Regions from separate parts of the Staphylococcus debuckii genome, predicted to be linked through region 1. Evidence: a T-box and tRNA genes for the amino acid it is inferred to sense, from the RefSeq annotation. Region 1 holds a T-box; the other regions hold tRNA genes.

The links. A T-box is a leader RNA that pairs with one kind of tRNA and senses whether it is charged. The one in region 1 lies ahead of CNQ82_RS08155 (valine--tRNA ligase), so its partner is inferred to be a tRNA-Val.
Region 2: it encodes a tRNA-Val, which carries the amino acid that the T-box ahead of CNQ82_RS08155 (valine--tRNA ligase) is inferred to sense. The anticodon was not compared.
Region 3: it encodes a tRNA-Val, which carries the amino acid that the T-box ahead of CNQ82_RS08155 (valine--tRNA ligase) is inferred to sense. The anticodon was not compared.

The regions. Positions count from the first base shown of each region.
Region 1 is NZ_CP033460.1:1,723,623-1,728,003, reverse strand. Features, by position in the region: gene CNQ82_RS08170 (AbrB family transcriptional regulator) at 1-108, shown strand, start outside; gene pcp (pyroglutamyl-peptidase I) at 187-828, opposite strand; gene CNQ82_RS08160 (DNA-3-methyladenine glycosylase I) at 875-1,432, opposite strand; T-box leader at 1,491-1,705, shown strand; gene CNQ82_RS08155 (valine--tRNA ligase) at 1,744-4,374, shown strand.
Region 2 is NZ_CP033460.1:2,129,095-2,133,475, forward strand. Features, by position in the region: gene glmM (phosphoglucosamine mutase) at 1-68, opposite strand, end outside; gene CNQ82_RS10245 (CdaR family protein) at 99-1,031, opposite strand; gene cdaA (diadenylate cyclase CdaA) at 1,033-1,839, opposite strand; tRNA gene CNQ82_RS10255 (tRNA-Lys) at 2,028-2,100, opposite strand; tRNA gene CNQ82_RS10260 (tRNA-Gln) at 2,104-2,178, opposite strand; tRNA gene CNQ82_RS10265 (tRNA-Tyr) at 2,186-2,269, opposite strand; tRNA gene CNQ82_RS10270 (tRNA-Val) at 2,293-2,368, opposite strand; tRNA gene CNQ82_RS10275 (tRNA-Glu) at 2,378-2,449, opposite strand; tRNA gene CNQ82_RS10280 (tRNA-Asn) at 2,453-2,527, opposite strand; rRNA gene rrf (5S ribosomal RNA) at 2,539-2,653, opposite strand; rRNA gene CNQ82_RS10290 (23S ribosomal RNA) at 2,722-4,381, opposite strand, start outside.
Region 3 is NZ_CP033460.1:37,523-41,903, forward strand. Features, by position in the region: rRNA gene CNQ82_RS00190 (16S ribosomal RNA) at 1-1,144, opposite strand, end outside; tRNA gene CNQ82_RS00195 (tRNA-Ala) at 1,269-1,344, opposite strand; tRNA gene CNQ82_RS00200 (tRNA-Pro) at 1,366-1,439, opposite strand; tRNA gene CNQ82_RS00205 (tRNA-Arg) at 1,474-1,550, opposite strand; tRNA gene CNQ82_RS00210 (tRNA-Leu) at 1,562-1,650, opposite strand; tRNA gene CNQ82_RS00215 (tRNA-Gly) at 1,658-1,732, opposite strand; tRNA gene CNQ82_RS00220 (tRNA-Lys) at 1,762-1,834, opposite strand; tRNA gene CNQ82_RS00225 (tRNA-Thr) at 1,847-1,922, opposite strand; tRNA gene CNQ82_RS00230 (tRNA-Val) at 1,930-2,005, opposite strand; rRNA gene rrf (5S ribosomal RNA) at 2,016-2,130, opposite strand; gene lysS (lysine--tRNA ligase) at 2,694-4,187, opposite strand; gene dusB (tRNA dihydrouridine synthase DusB) at 4,200-4,381, opposite strand, start outside.

The sequences.
Region 1 (4,381 bases):
GCAATTATCTCTAGTTTCCACATCTTTAGAATCTTCTTTATCTTATTCTTGATTGCACCGGCAATTAAGTACTTCTTAAATTACACAGAACGTGCTGCTAAAAAATAAGAATAAAAACTTAGTGTGAAATTGTCTAAGCAATAACAAGAGTTGGAACATATATTTTGTTCCAACTCTTGTACTTTATTATTGGATTTCCCCTAGAGGTTTTTTGATATCAGGACCATCTTTGGAAATCGCTCCAATTGCAGCTTCTAGTCCTGTTACAATACTACTTAAGGCCATAGAAGGTTTATCAGGCTTATCTACAACTTGCTCTGGTATGAACGGAACATGTATAAAGCCGAATAGCATTTCAGGATATTGTGTAGCTTGCAGGTATCCGAGTTGATAAAGAATATGATTACATACAAATGTACCTGCAGTGTTGGATAGTGAAGCTGGGACACCTGCATCTTTAATTGACTGCGTCATTTTTTTGACAGGTAAATTTGAAAAGTAAGCAGGTGCACCATCTGATTGAATAGGGATATCGATAGGTTGATTATTTTCATTATCAGGAATACGTGCATCATCGATATTAATACCTACGCGTTCAGGCGTTAAATGATAACGTCCGCCGGCTTGGCCGATTGCTAGCACTGCATCGTACGTATTTTCTTTTAATATTTCAGCAATCTTATCTGAAGATTTATGGAAAACAGTAGGGATTTCTAATTTAGTAATTTCGTGATGAGCGATTTTTTCAGGTAATAATTTGACCGCTTCTAAAGCTGGATTTGTGGCTTCTCCACCAAAAGGATCAAAAGCTGTAACTAAAATTTTCATAGTGATTTCATCTCCATTCAGTAGATTGTTTATTCAATGAGTGACTTCAGCGTTTGGGCTTATAAGGGCAATCTTCTAAATGAGCATCATATAACCCAGCGGCTTCTAAAAAGGAAAACATCGTTACAGGACCCATAAACTTAAAGCCGTATTTTTTCAAATCCTTAGACATTTGTTTCGCACGCTCGTCTACCGTAATACGGTCGGCAGGCGTTTTATAATGTAAATCAATAGGTTGAAAATCTACATATGACCATAAGAACTTGCTAAAACTGCCGTGTATTTTTTCTATCTCTAGATATCCTTGAGCTTGACTCACAATAGCTTCTATTTTTTTGCGATAATGGACAATCCCTGGAAATTCCATCAGTAGATCGATATCTTCTTCCGTCATTGAGGCGATTTTTTCCGGCTCAAAATGGTAGAAAGCTTCTCTGTATGCTTCTCTCTTTTTTAAAATAGTCAGCCAAGAAAGTCCTGCATGCTGAGATTCTAAAGCCATTAATTCAAAAAGTTTTCTGCTGTCGTGAAGCGGTTGTCCCCACTCGTTATTATGATACTCTAGATAAATTGGATCAGTTGTTCCAAAGGCGCAATCTGACATATTTTTATACCACCTCATTGACTTATTTTGTAGTTCTATTATACTATAAATAAGTAAGTGAATAATACAAATCGGGAAGAGTACACAGTCTTTCATTTTTGAAGAGAGTACATGGTTGGTGAGAATGTATAATGAAACTGTTGAAGGTAGCCCGCTTGGATCTTTATTTGAACCTAAGTAGGATAAAGCGTAATTGAGCGTTAATCAATATAAGTGCTTCATAGTAGATGCTATGTTGAATTTAGGTGGTACCACGGAACATCCGTCCTATGTTTAGGAACGGGTGTTTTTATTTTTAAGGAGGAAATTCAATGGAAATGAAACCAAAATACAATCCGACTGAAGTAGAAGCCGGACGTTATCAAGAATGGGTTGAAAAAGGCTATTTCAGACCCAGCGGTGATAAATCAAAAGAAACTTATACAATTGTTATTCCGCCTCCGAATGTAACTGGTAAATTGCATTTAGGACATGCTTGGGATACAACTTTACAAGATATTCTGACTAGAATGAAACGTATGCAAGGATACGATACATTATATTTACCAGGTATGGACCATGCTGGTATTGCGACTCAAGCAAAAGTAGAAGCAAAATTAAATGAACAAGGTATCTCACGTCACGATATCGGCCGTGAGAAATTCCTTGAAGAAGTGTGGAGTTGGAAAGATGAGTATGCATCTTTCATTCGTCAACAATGGGCGAAATTAGGTTTAGGTTTAGATTATGACCGAGAACGTTTTACTTTGGATGATGGATTGAGTAAAGCGGTTAGAAAAGTCTTTGTAGATATGTATAACAAAGGACTGATTTACCGCGGTGAACGTATCATCAACTGGGATCCGGAAGCGCGTACTGCTTTATCTGATATTGAAGTGGTGCATGAAGACGTAGAAGGTAAATTCTATCACTTCAAATATCCGTATGCGGATGGAGAAGGTTATATTGAAATTGCGACTACACGTCCTGAAACAATGCTTGGCGATACAGCTATCGTAGTTAATCCTAATGACGAACGATACAAAGACGTTATCGGCAAAAAAGTTATCTTACCGATTGTAAATCGCGAATTACCAATTCTTGCAGACGAATACGTAGATGTTGAATTCGGTAGTGGTGCGATGAAAGTAACACCTGCTCATGATCCTAATGACTTTGAAATCGGTCAAAGACACGATTTAGAATCAATTATTGTTATGGATGAAGAAGGTAAAATGAACGATAAAGCAGGTAAATATGAAGGTATGGACCGCTTCGAATGCCGTACTCAACTTGTCGAAGACTTAAAAGCGCAAGATTTAGTCATTAAAATAGAAGATCATGTGCATGCAGTTGGTCATTCTGAAAGAACTGGCGCAGTAGTTGAACCTTATTTATCTACACAATGGTTTGTTAATATGGAACCTTTAGCTAAACAAGCTTTAGATAATCAAAAAACAGATAATCGTATTAATTTTGTTCCAGAACGTTTTGAACATACCTTCAATCAATGGATGGAAAATATCCGAGACTGGACAATTTCACGTCAATTGTGGTGGGGTCACCAAATTCCAGCTTGGTATCATAAAGAAACTGGAGAAATTTATGTAGGAGAAACAGAACCAGAAGATGCAGAAAACTGGGTGCAAGATGAAGATGTCTTAGATACTTGGTTCTCTAGCGGATTATGGCCGTTCTCAACATTAGGCTGGCCTGACGTTGAATCTGAAGATTATCAACGCTATTACCCAACTAACGCGCTCGTAACTGGATACGATATTATTTTCTTCTGGGTAGCGCGTATGATTTTCCAAGGACTTGAATTTACAGGTGAACGTCCATTTGATGATGTGTTATTGCATGGTTTAGTTCGTGCTGAAGATGGTCGTAAGATGAGTAAGTCATTGGGCAATGGTGTGGATCCAATGGATGTTATCAATGAGTATGGCGCAGATAGCTTAAGATATTTCTTAGCAACAGGATCGTCACCAGGTCATGATTTGCGTTATTCAACTGAAAAAGTGGAATCAGTATGGAACTTTATCAATAAAATTTGGAATGCTGCAAGATTCAGTATTATGAATATTGGCGAAGAATTCAAATTTGAAGATATCGATTTAACTCATAATTTATCTTTAGCAGATAAATGGATTTTGACACGCTTAAATGAAACAGTTAAAACAGTTACTGATTTAAGTGATCGCTATGAGTTTGGTGAAGTAGGACGTGCATTATACAACTTTATCTGGGATGAATTCTGTGATTGGTATATTGAAATGAGTAAAATACCAATGAATGGCGAAGATGAAGCACAAAAACAAGTTACACGCTCAGTCTTAAGCTATGTGCTAGATCGCACAATGCGTATGCTTCATCCATATATGCCATTTGTTACTGAAGAGATTTGGCAAAATCTTCCACATGTGGGAGAAACAATTGTGACAAGTGCATGGCCAGAAGTAGAAGAGGAATTCATGTTTGAAGAAAGTAAACAAGCGATGCAATATGTGGTTGAAATCATTAAAGCTGTTAGACAAGCACGTTCAGAAGTGAATACACCACTATCTAAAGCAATTCCTATCTATATCAAAACAAAAGATGCTGAGATTACAAAAATGTTAAATGAAAATCAACATTACCTTGAAAGATTCGGTCATCCAAGTGAGCTTGTAATTTCAACTGATATCGAAACACCTGATAAAGCTATGACTTCTGTAGTGGGTGCAGGAGAAGTTATTTTACCTCTAGAAGGTTTAATTGATATGGATAAAGAAATTGCACGTTTGGAAAAAGAACTTGATAAATGGCAAAGTGAATTAGACCGTGTAGACAAAAAGTTGTCTAATGAAAACTTTGTTAATAAAGCTCCAGAAAAAATCATCAATGAAGAAAAAGCTAAAAAGCTAGATTATCAAGAAAAATACGATAGCGTAAAAGCTAGAATTGAACAATTAAAAGCATAGGAGTCCT
Region 2 (4,381 bases), 410 kb from region 1:
GCAAGTTCAGGCGTAAGTTCTTTATTTGCTACGCCTCTTACACCGTCAGTCCCAAAATATTTGCCCATTTCAAATTTCTCCTTTTATTGCTAAAAATTTTAATGCGTTGATAAATATGCTTTGATATCATCTGAATTTGTATTTGTAACTTTATCAGGAATATTCAATTTTACAGGTGCTTCATCAGAATTATCGAAATCAGAAAGATTGATTTCACCTGTAATTTCATTAATATCACTCAAGTCTTCTCTGTTTCCAAAGATTTCAACTTGTTGCTTGGATAAATCAATATCACTCGCTTTTATATTCGAGTTTGCTTTACCAATTACTTTTTTCTTTATATCTACTTTTTTGCTATATGGCTTCAGTTCTACAGTTATATTAACATTGCTCGGTTTAGTTATAACATCGATTTTATTCAAATTTTTATCAAAAGCTACAATTTCTCCAGAGTCTGTCGTGTCTTGGCTAACATTGTTATTATCTTTGAAAGTTGCTTTCAAATACGCAATATTATCCACTTGATGTTCACCGCCAATTACTTTGACTTTATGTGGAGAAACATATTCATTTGCAATTTTGTAATCTGAATTAATGTCCTTATTGCTCACATCAGCTTGAACAGTCATTTCTTTAGTGATCTTTTTCTCTAAATTCACATTAGCCTGTTTAGGATTAACAGTACCTTCTACGTCTTTGTCCAATCCTTTAATAACATAGTCGACTTTATGTTTCCCCAGTTTCGTTTTAGTTAAATCTAGTTCCACTTTAATATCATCAGACTGTTGTGCTTTTAAAACTTTCGATTGCGAACCCTTCAATTGGACATCTACATTTTCAGGTATACCAGATGCGTATAATTCTTTACTATTATATGTAGCTTCTACTGGCACATTTTGTATTGTTCGCGTTGTACTTTGCGTCAACGCTGAAGAACTGAAAATATTACCAAAGACATTATTCACAGTTAAAAAGAAGGCTAATGCTAAGACAAATGCTACAAACCGTAAGCCCCATTTGTTCTCAAACATTTTAATTCACACCTTTCTTTTGAAGTCTGGTATCAAACCAATGTTCAGCTAATAATTCTTCAAAGACTTCTAATGAAATGTCTTTACGGAGTTTCCCATCAAAGGTTATAGAAATAGAACCTGTTTCTTCTGATACTACCGCAGTAAATGCATCCGATACTTCTGAAATACCAACAGCAGCTCGGTGTCTTGTACCTAAGCTTTTCGAAATCTTAGAACTATCAGAGAGCGGTAAATAACAAGCTGCACTTGCTATCTTAGTACCTTGAATAATCATTGCGCCATCGTGTAATGGTGTATTTGGAATGAAAACATTAGTTAACAGTTCTTGTGAGATATCTGAATCCATTGGGATACCTGTTTCAATATAATCTTGTAAACCTGTTTTCTTCTCAAAAACAATTAAGGCACCAATACGTCTCTTAGCCATATATTGTACAGCACCAGAAACTGATTTAATCAATTTTTGTTGATCAGCTGAAGTACTGGCAGTATAGCGACGGAATAAGTTTCCTCGCCCCAATTGTTCTAAAGCTCGACGAATTTCTGGTTGGAAGATTACAATAATTGCCAAGAATCCCCATTGAATAACCATATCGAACAAGCGAGCTGTTGTAGTCAAATCCAAAGCTGCACTTACCCATCGACCAATTACAATGACAATGATTCCTTTGAGGAGTTGAATAGCTTTTGTACCTTTAAATACCGTGATTAGAAGATAAATCACATACCAGACGATGACTAAATCTAATACACTAGTTATTAACTTTACCGTGTTAAAATTTTCAAAAAAGCTGCCAAAATTCATAGCATCTCCTCCGGTAACCTAATTACAATGAAAACTATTTTATCAAGTTGATAAACAGCCATCATACAATCAAATTATATCATAAAAATAACGATAGCCTTGAATGAAAATACATAATAGATAATTATTAATTTCACTTCTTTAAAAAAAGACATAAAAAAAGCACTCTTCAAAAAGAGTGCTAAGAGTGAGCCATAGAGGATTCGAACCTCTGACCCTCTGATTAAAAGTCAGATGCTCTACCAACTGAGCTAATGGCTCTAATGGCTGGGCTAACTGGATTCGAACCAGTGAGTGACGGAGTCAAAGTCCGTTGCCTTACCGCTTGGCTATAGCCCATTAATGATGGTGGAGGGGGGCAGATTCGAACTGCCGAACCCGAAGGAGCGGATTTACAGTCCGCCGCGTTTAGCCACTTCGCTACCCCTCCAGCATGTATTTAGTTCAATAAAATGGTGGAGAATGACGGGTTCGAACCGCCGACCCTCTGCTTGTAAGGCAGATGCTCTCCCAGCTGAGCTAATTCTCCAATATGTAATGACCCCGACGGGACTCGAACCCGTGTTACCGCCGTGAAAGGGCGGTGTCTTAACCGCTTGACCACGGGGCCATATGGCTCCACAGGTAGGACTCGAACCTACGACCGATCGGTTAACAGCCGATAGCTCTACCACTGAGCTACTGTGGAATAATAGTATTGCCTGGCAACGTCCTACTCTTGCGGAACGTAAGTCCGACTACCATCGGCGCTAAAGAGCTTAACTTCTGTGTTCGGCATGGGAACAGGTGTGACCTCTTTGCCATTGTCACCAGACAATAGAATGTTTATACATTCAAAACTAGATAGTAAGTAAAATCAGTTTACCAATCAAAACTTGAAATTGGATTAAGTCTTCGATCGATTAGTATTCGTCAGCTCCACATATCGCTATGCTTCCACCCCGAACCTATTAACCTCATCATCTTTGAGGGATCTTATAACCGAAGTTGGGAAATCTCATCTTGAGGGGGGCTTCATGCTTAGATGCTTTCAGCACTTATCCCGTCCATACATAGCTACCCAGCGATGCCGTTGGCACGACAACTGGTACACCAGAGGTATGTCCATCCCGGTCCTCTCGTACTAAGGACAGCTCCTCTCAAATTTCCTGCGCCCACGACGGATAGGGACCGAACTGTCTCACGACGTTCTGAACCCAGCTCGCGTACCGCTTTAATGGGCGAACAGCCCAACCCTTGGGACCGACTACAGCCCCAGGATGCGATGAGCCGACATCGAGGTGCCAAACCTCCCCGTCGATGTGAACTCTTGGGGGAGATAAGCCTGTTATCCCCGGGGTAGCTTTTATCCGTTGAGCGATGGCCCTTCCATGCGGAACCACCGGATCACTAAGTCCGTCTTTCGACCCTGCTCGACTTGTAGGTCTCGCAGTCAAGCTCCCTTATGCCTTTACACTCTATGAATGATTTCCAACCATTCTGAGGGAACCTTTGAGCGCCTCCGTTACACTTTAGGAGGCGACCGCCCCAGTCAAACTGCCCGCCTGACACTGTCTCCCGCCATGATGAATGGCGCGGGTTAGAAATCCAACACAGCTAGGGTAGTATCCCACCAACGCCTCCACGTAAGCTGGCGCTCACGTTTCCAAGGCTCCTACCTATCCTGTACAAGCTGTGCCGAATTTCAATATCAGGCTACAGTAAAGCTCCACGGGGTCTTTCCGTCCTGTCGCGGGTAACCTGCATCTTCACAGGTACTATGATTTCACCGAGTCTCTCGTTGAGACAGTGCCCAAATCGTTACGCCTTTCGTGCGGGTCGGAACTTACCCGACAAGGAATTTCGCTACCTTAGGACCGTTATAGTTACGGCCGCCGTTTACTGGGGCTTCGATTCGTAGCTTCGCAGAAGCTAACCACTCCTCTTAACCTTCCAGCACCGGGCAGGCGTCAGCCCCTATACATCACCTTACGGTTTAGCAGAGACCTGTGTTTTTGATAAACAGTCGCTTGGGCCTATTCACTGCGGCTCTTCAGAGCGTGAACCCTAAAGAGCACCCCTTCTCCCGAAGTTACGGGGTCATTTTGCCGAGTTCCTTAACGAGAGTTCTCTCGCTCACCTTAGAATTCTCATCTTGACTACCTGTGTCGGTTTGCGGTACGGGCGCCAAATCTCTAGCTAGAGGCTTTTCTCGACAGTGTGAAATCAACGACTCGAGGAAAACATGTTTCCTCTCCCCATCACAGCTTGACCTTATGAATGGCGGATTTGCCTACCATTCAGTCTTACTGCTTGGACGTGCACTCCAACAGCACGCTTCGCCTATCCTACTGTGTCCCCCCATCGCTTAAAACGATTATTGGCGGTACAGGAATATCAACCTGTTATCCATCGCCTACGCCTGTCGGCCTCGGCTTAGGACCCGACTAACCCAGAGCGGACGAGCCTTCCTCTGGAAACCTTAGTCAATCGGTGGATGGGATTCTCACCCATCTTTCGCTACTCACACCGGCATTCTCACTTCTAAGCGCTCCACATGTCC
Region 3 (4,381 bases), 1.0 Mb from region 1:
ATGCTGGCAACTAAGCTTAAGGGTTGCGCTCGTTGCGGGACTTAACCCAACATCTCACGACACGAGCTGACGACAACCATGCACCACCTGTCACTTTGTCCCCCGAAGGGGAAGACTCTATCTCTAGAGCGGTCAAAGGATGTCAAGATTTGGTAAGGTTCTTCGCGTTGCTTCGAATTAAACCACATGCTCCACCGCTTGTGCGGGTCCCCGTCAATTCCTTTGAGTTTCAGCCTTGCGGCCGTACTCCCCAGGCGGAGTGCTTAATGCGTTAGCTGCAGCACTAAGGGGCGGAAACCCCCTAACACTTAGCACTCATCGTTTACGGCGTGGACTACCAGGGTATCTAATCCTGTTTGATCCCCACGCTTTCGCACATCAGCGTCAGTTGCAGACCAGAAAGTCGCCTTCGCCACTGGTGTTCCTCCATATCTCTGCGCATTTCACCGCTACACATGGAATTCCACTTTCCTCTTCTGCACTCAAGTTTTCCAGTTTCCAATGACCCTCCACGGTTGAGCCGTGGGCTTTCACATCAGACTTAAAAAACCGCCTACGCGCGCTTTACGCCCAATAATTCCGGATAACGCTTGCCACCTACGTATTACCGCGGCTGCTGGCACGTAGTTAGCCGTGGCTTTCTGATTAGGTACCGTCAAGGTGCGCATAGTTACCTACGCACTTGTTCTTCCCTAATAACAGAGTTTTACGATCCGAAGACCTTCATCACTCACGCGGCATTGCTCCGTCAGGCTTTCGCCCATTGCGGAAGATTCCCTACTGCTGCCTCCCGTAGGAGTCTGGACCGTGTCTCAGTTCCAGTGTGGCCGATCACCCTCTCAGGTCGGCTACGTATCGTTGCCTTGGTAAGCCGTTACCTTACCAACTAGCTAATACGGCGCGGGTCCATCTATAAGTGACAGCAAAACCGTCTTTCATTGCGGAACCATGCGGTTCCGCATATTATCCGGCATTAGCCCCGGTTTCCCGGAGTTATTCCAGTCTTATAGGTAGGTTACCCACGTGTTACTCACCCGTCCGCCGCTAACATCAGAGGAGCAAGCTCCTCATCTGTTCGCTCGACTTGCATGTATTAGGCACGCCGCCAGCGTTCATCCTGAGCCAGGATCAAACTCTCCATAAAAGTTTATGATTTGTTTGACTAGCTCATAAAAAACTAATTTGTTTTAAAACGTCTAAGACGTTTATTAATTGGAATTAACGTTGACATATTGTCATTCAGTTTTCAATGTTCATTTTAATATAAATGGTGGAGACTAGCGGGATCGAACCGCTGACCTCCTGCGTGCAAAGCAGGCGCTCTCCCAGCTGAGCTAAGCCCCCAATATAATAATCAAATAAGAGTCGGGAAGACAGGATTCGAACCTGCGACCCCTTGGTCCCAAACCAAGTGCTCTACCAAGCTGAGCTACTTCCCGTCATTCAATTATGTAATGGTAATAAAATTATAAATGGCGCGCCCGATAGGAGTCGAACCCATAACCTCTTGATCCGTAGTCAAACGCTCTATCCAGTTGAGCTACGGGCGCTAATATTTATATGGTGCCGAGGACCGGAATCGAACCGGTACGGTAATCACTTACCGCAGGATTTTAAGTCCTGTGCGTCTGCCAGTTCCGCCACCCCGGCAAAATAATGGAGCAGAAGACGGGATTCGAACCCGCGACCCCAACCTTGGCAAGGTTGTATTCTACCGCTGAACTACTTCTGCATTATTTTGTAAGTATAATGGAAAACTGATGAGCCATAGAGGATTCGAACCTCTGACCCTCTGATTAAAAGTCAGATGCTCTACCAACTGAGCTAATGGCTCAAAAGATTAAGATGGTGCCGGCCAGAGGACTTGAACCCCCAACCTACTGATTACAAGTCAGTTGCTCTACCAGTTGAGCTAGGCCGGCTACTAAATGGTGGAGAATGACGGGTTCGAACCGCCGACCCTCTGCTTGTAAGGCAGATGCTCTCCCAGCTGAGCTAATTCTCCGAATTATATTGCCTGGCAACGTCCTACTCTTGCGGAACGTAAGTCCGACTACCATTGGCGCTAAAGAGCTTAACTTCTGTGTTCGGCATGGGAACAGGTGTGACCTCTTTGCCTTTGTCACCAGACAATGTATTGTTAATGTAGTTTTTCGTGTTTTCCACTTAAACTATATTAACTGGTTTTCTTAACATTTGCAATAGTCAATTTTACACTCAGTTAAAATCTTATTTACAAATGTGTAACGCGTTCTTTTTGACGACTCTTATATATTACTACATCTTAAAGTCTTTGTCAACACTTTTTTAAAATATTTTTGAATCCTTCATATTCATGCAAAAACACTCATAAAATGTTGCGTTGTTTGTCAGAACAATTAACAATTATACACGCTTTAAAAATTAATGCAAGGGTTTTTCTTAAGTTTTTTGAAATTCTTTTAAGCTTTTGTAATATACGTTTAATCTCATCGCTTTGAGATGCTGAAACTACTTTATTACCCTTCCTATAATATTAAAAGAGACCGGAGCAACGTCATGTTCCGGTCTCTTTCTCTTGAACTGCTAGTAGCTATCTAAATAGAATGCGTACTTATTTTAAGCTTCATTCTATTCTGGTCAGCTTTTAGAGGGAGGTAGGAAGATAAATTAATATTCTGCCTAACTCCACGATCACTTTGCATCAGAGTTTATTATTTTTGACGCATGTATGGGAATAATAACACGTCTCTGATAGACGGTGAATTAGTTAATAACATTACAAGTCTATCAATACCAATTCCTAATCCGCCTGTTGGAGGCATACCGTATTCTAATGCTTCAATATAGTCTTCATCCATTTCGTGCGCTTCATCGTTGCCTTGCTCTTTCTCTTTTAGTTGCGCTTCAAATCTTTCTCGTTGATCGATAGGATCATTTAATTCTGTAAATGCGTTTGCATGTTCACGACCTACGATAAACAATTCAAAACGGTCTGTAAATCTAGGGTCTTCTGGATTTTTCTTAGCTAATGGAGAAATTTCGATTGGATGACCATAAACAAATGTTGGTTGAATAAGCGTTTCTTCAACTTTTTGTTCAAAGAACTCATTCAAGATATGGCCATAAGTCATATGATCTGTTATTTCGATATTATGTTCTTTCGCAAGTTCACGTGCTTCTTCATCAGATTTTACATCAAAGAAGTTTACACCTGTAGCTTCTTTTACAGCATCTACAATGTGGACACGTTTCCATGGTGAATCTAAATCTACTTCGTATTCTCCATAAGGCACAACTGCTGTACCTAATACTTTTTTAGAAATGTGTCGGATAGTACCTTCTGTTAAATCCATAATGTCATGGAAATCAGCGTAGGCTTCGTATAACTCAATCATTGTAAACTCAGGGTTATGTCTTGTTGATACACCTTCGTTACGGAAGACACGACCAATTTCATATACTTTTTCCAATCCGCCTACAATAAGACGTTTTAAGTGCAACTCAATTGCAATACGCATATATAATGTTGCGTCTAAAGCATTGTGATGTGTAACGAAAGGACGTGCTGCAGCACCACCAGCGATTTGATGCATCATCGGTGTTTCAACTTCTAAGAAACCTTTGTCATTTAAATAATTACGCATTTCTTGGATGATTTTACTACGGTTAATGAAAGTTTGTGTACTTTCTTGGTTTGTAATTAAATCTAAATAACGTTGACGATAGCGTTGTTCTACATCTTGCAAACCATGGAATTTGTCTGGTAATGGACGTAATGATTTTGATAACAATGTAAATGATTTAGCTTTAACACTGAGTTCACCTGTGTTAGTTTTGAACATTACACCTTTGATACCTACGATGTCCCCTAAATCTGCCATTTTCCAAATTGCAAATTGATCTTCACCAACTTGGTCTTTACGTACATAAATTTGGATTTGTCCTGATAAATCTTGAATATGCGCAAAGCCCGCTTTACCTTTACCGCGTTTAGTCATTAAACGTCCAGCAATCGCTACGTGTGCTTCTGGCTCATCTTCTTTTTCATGTAATTCTTCTTTAGAAAATTGATCCCATTTTTCTTTTAATTCTTCAGCATCTGCTGTACGTTCAAAACGTTTACCGAAAGGATCAATTCCTAAATCGATTAATTCTTGTAATTTTTGACGGCGGACCTGCATTTGGTCATTCATTTCTTCTGACATGTTACCTCTCCTTTAAGCTTGTTGGGTTGCTGTTGCTGCTGTTGCTTCTGCTTGGAAATTCTGCAGAATATCAATCATTTCTTGTTCAGTGTTTGCTTGGTTCAATGCTTTACGGGCTTTTCCGTTCCCTTTTACACCTTTTAAATACCAAGAAGCGTGTTTACGCATTTCCATAACACCAATCTTCTCACCTT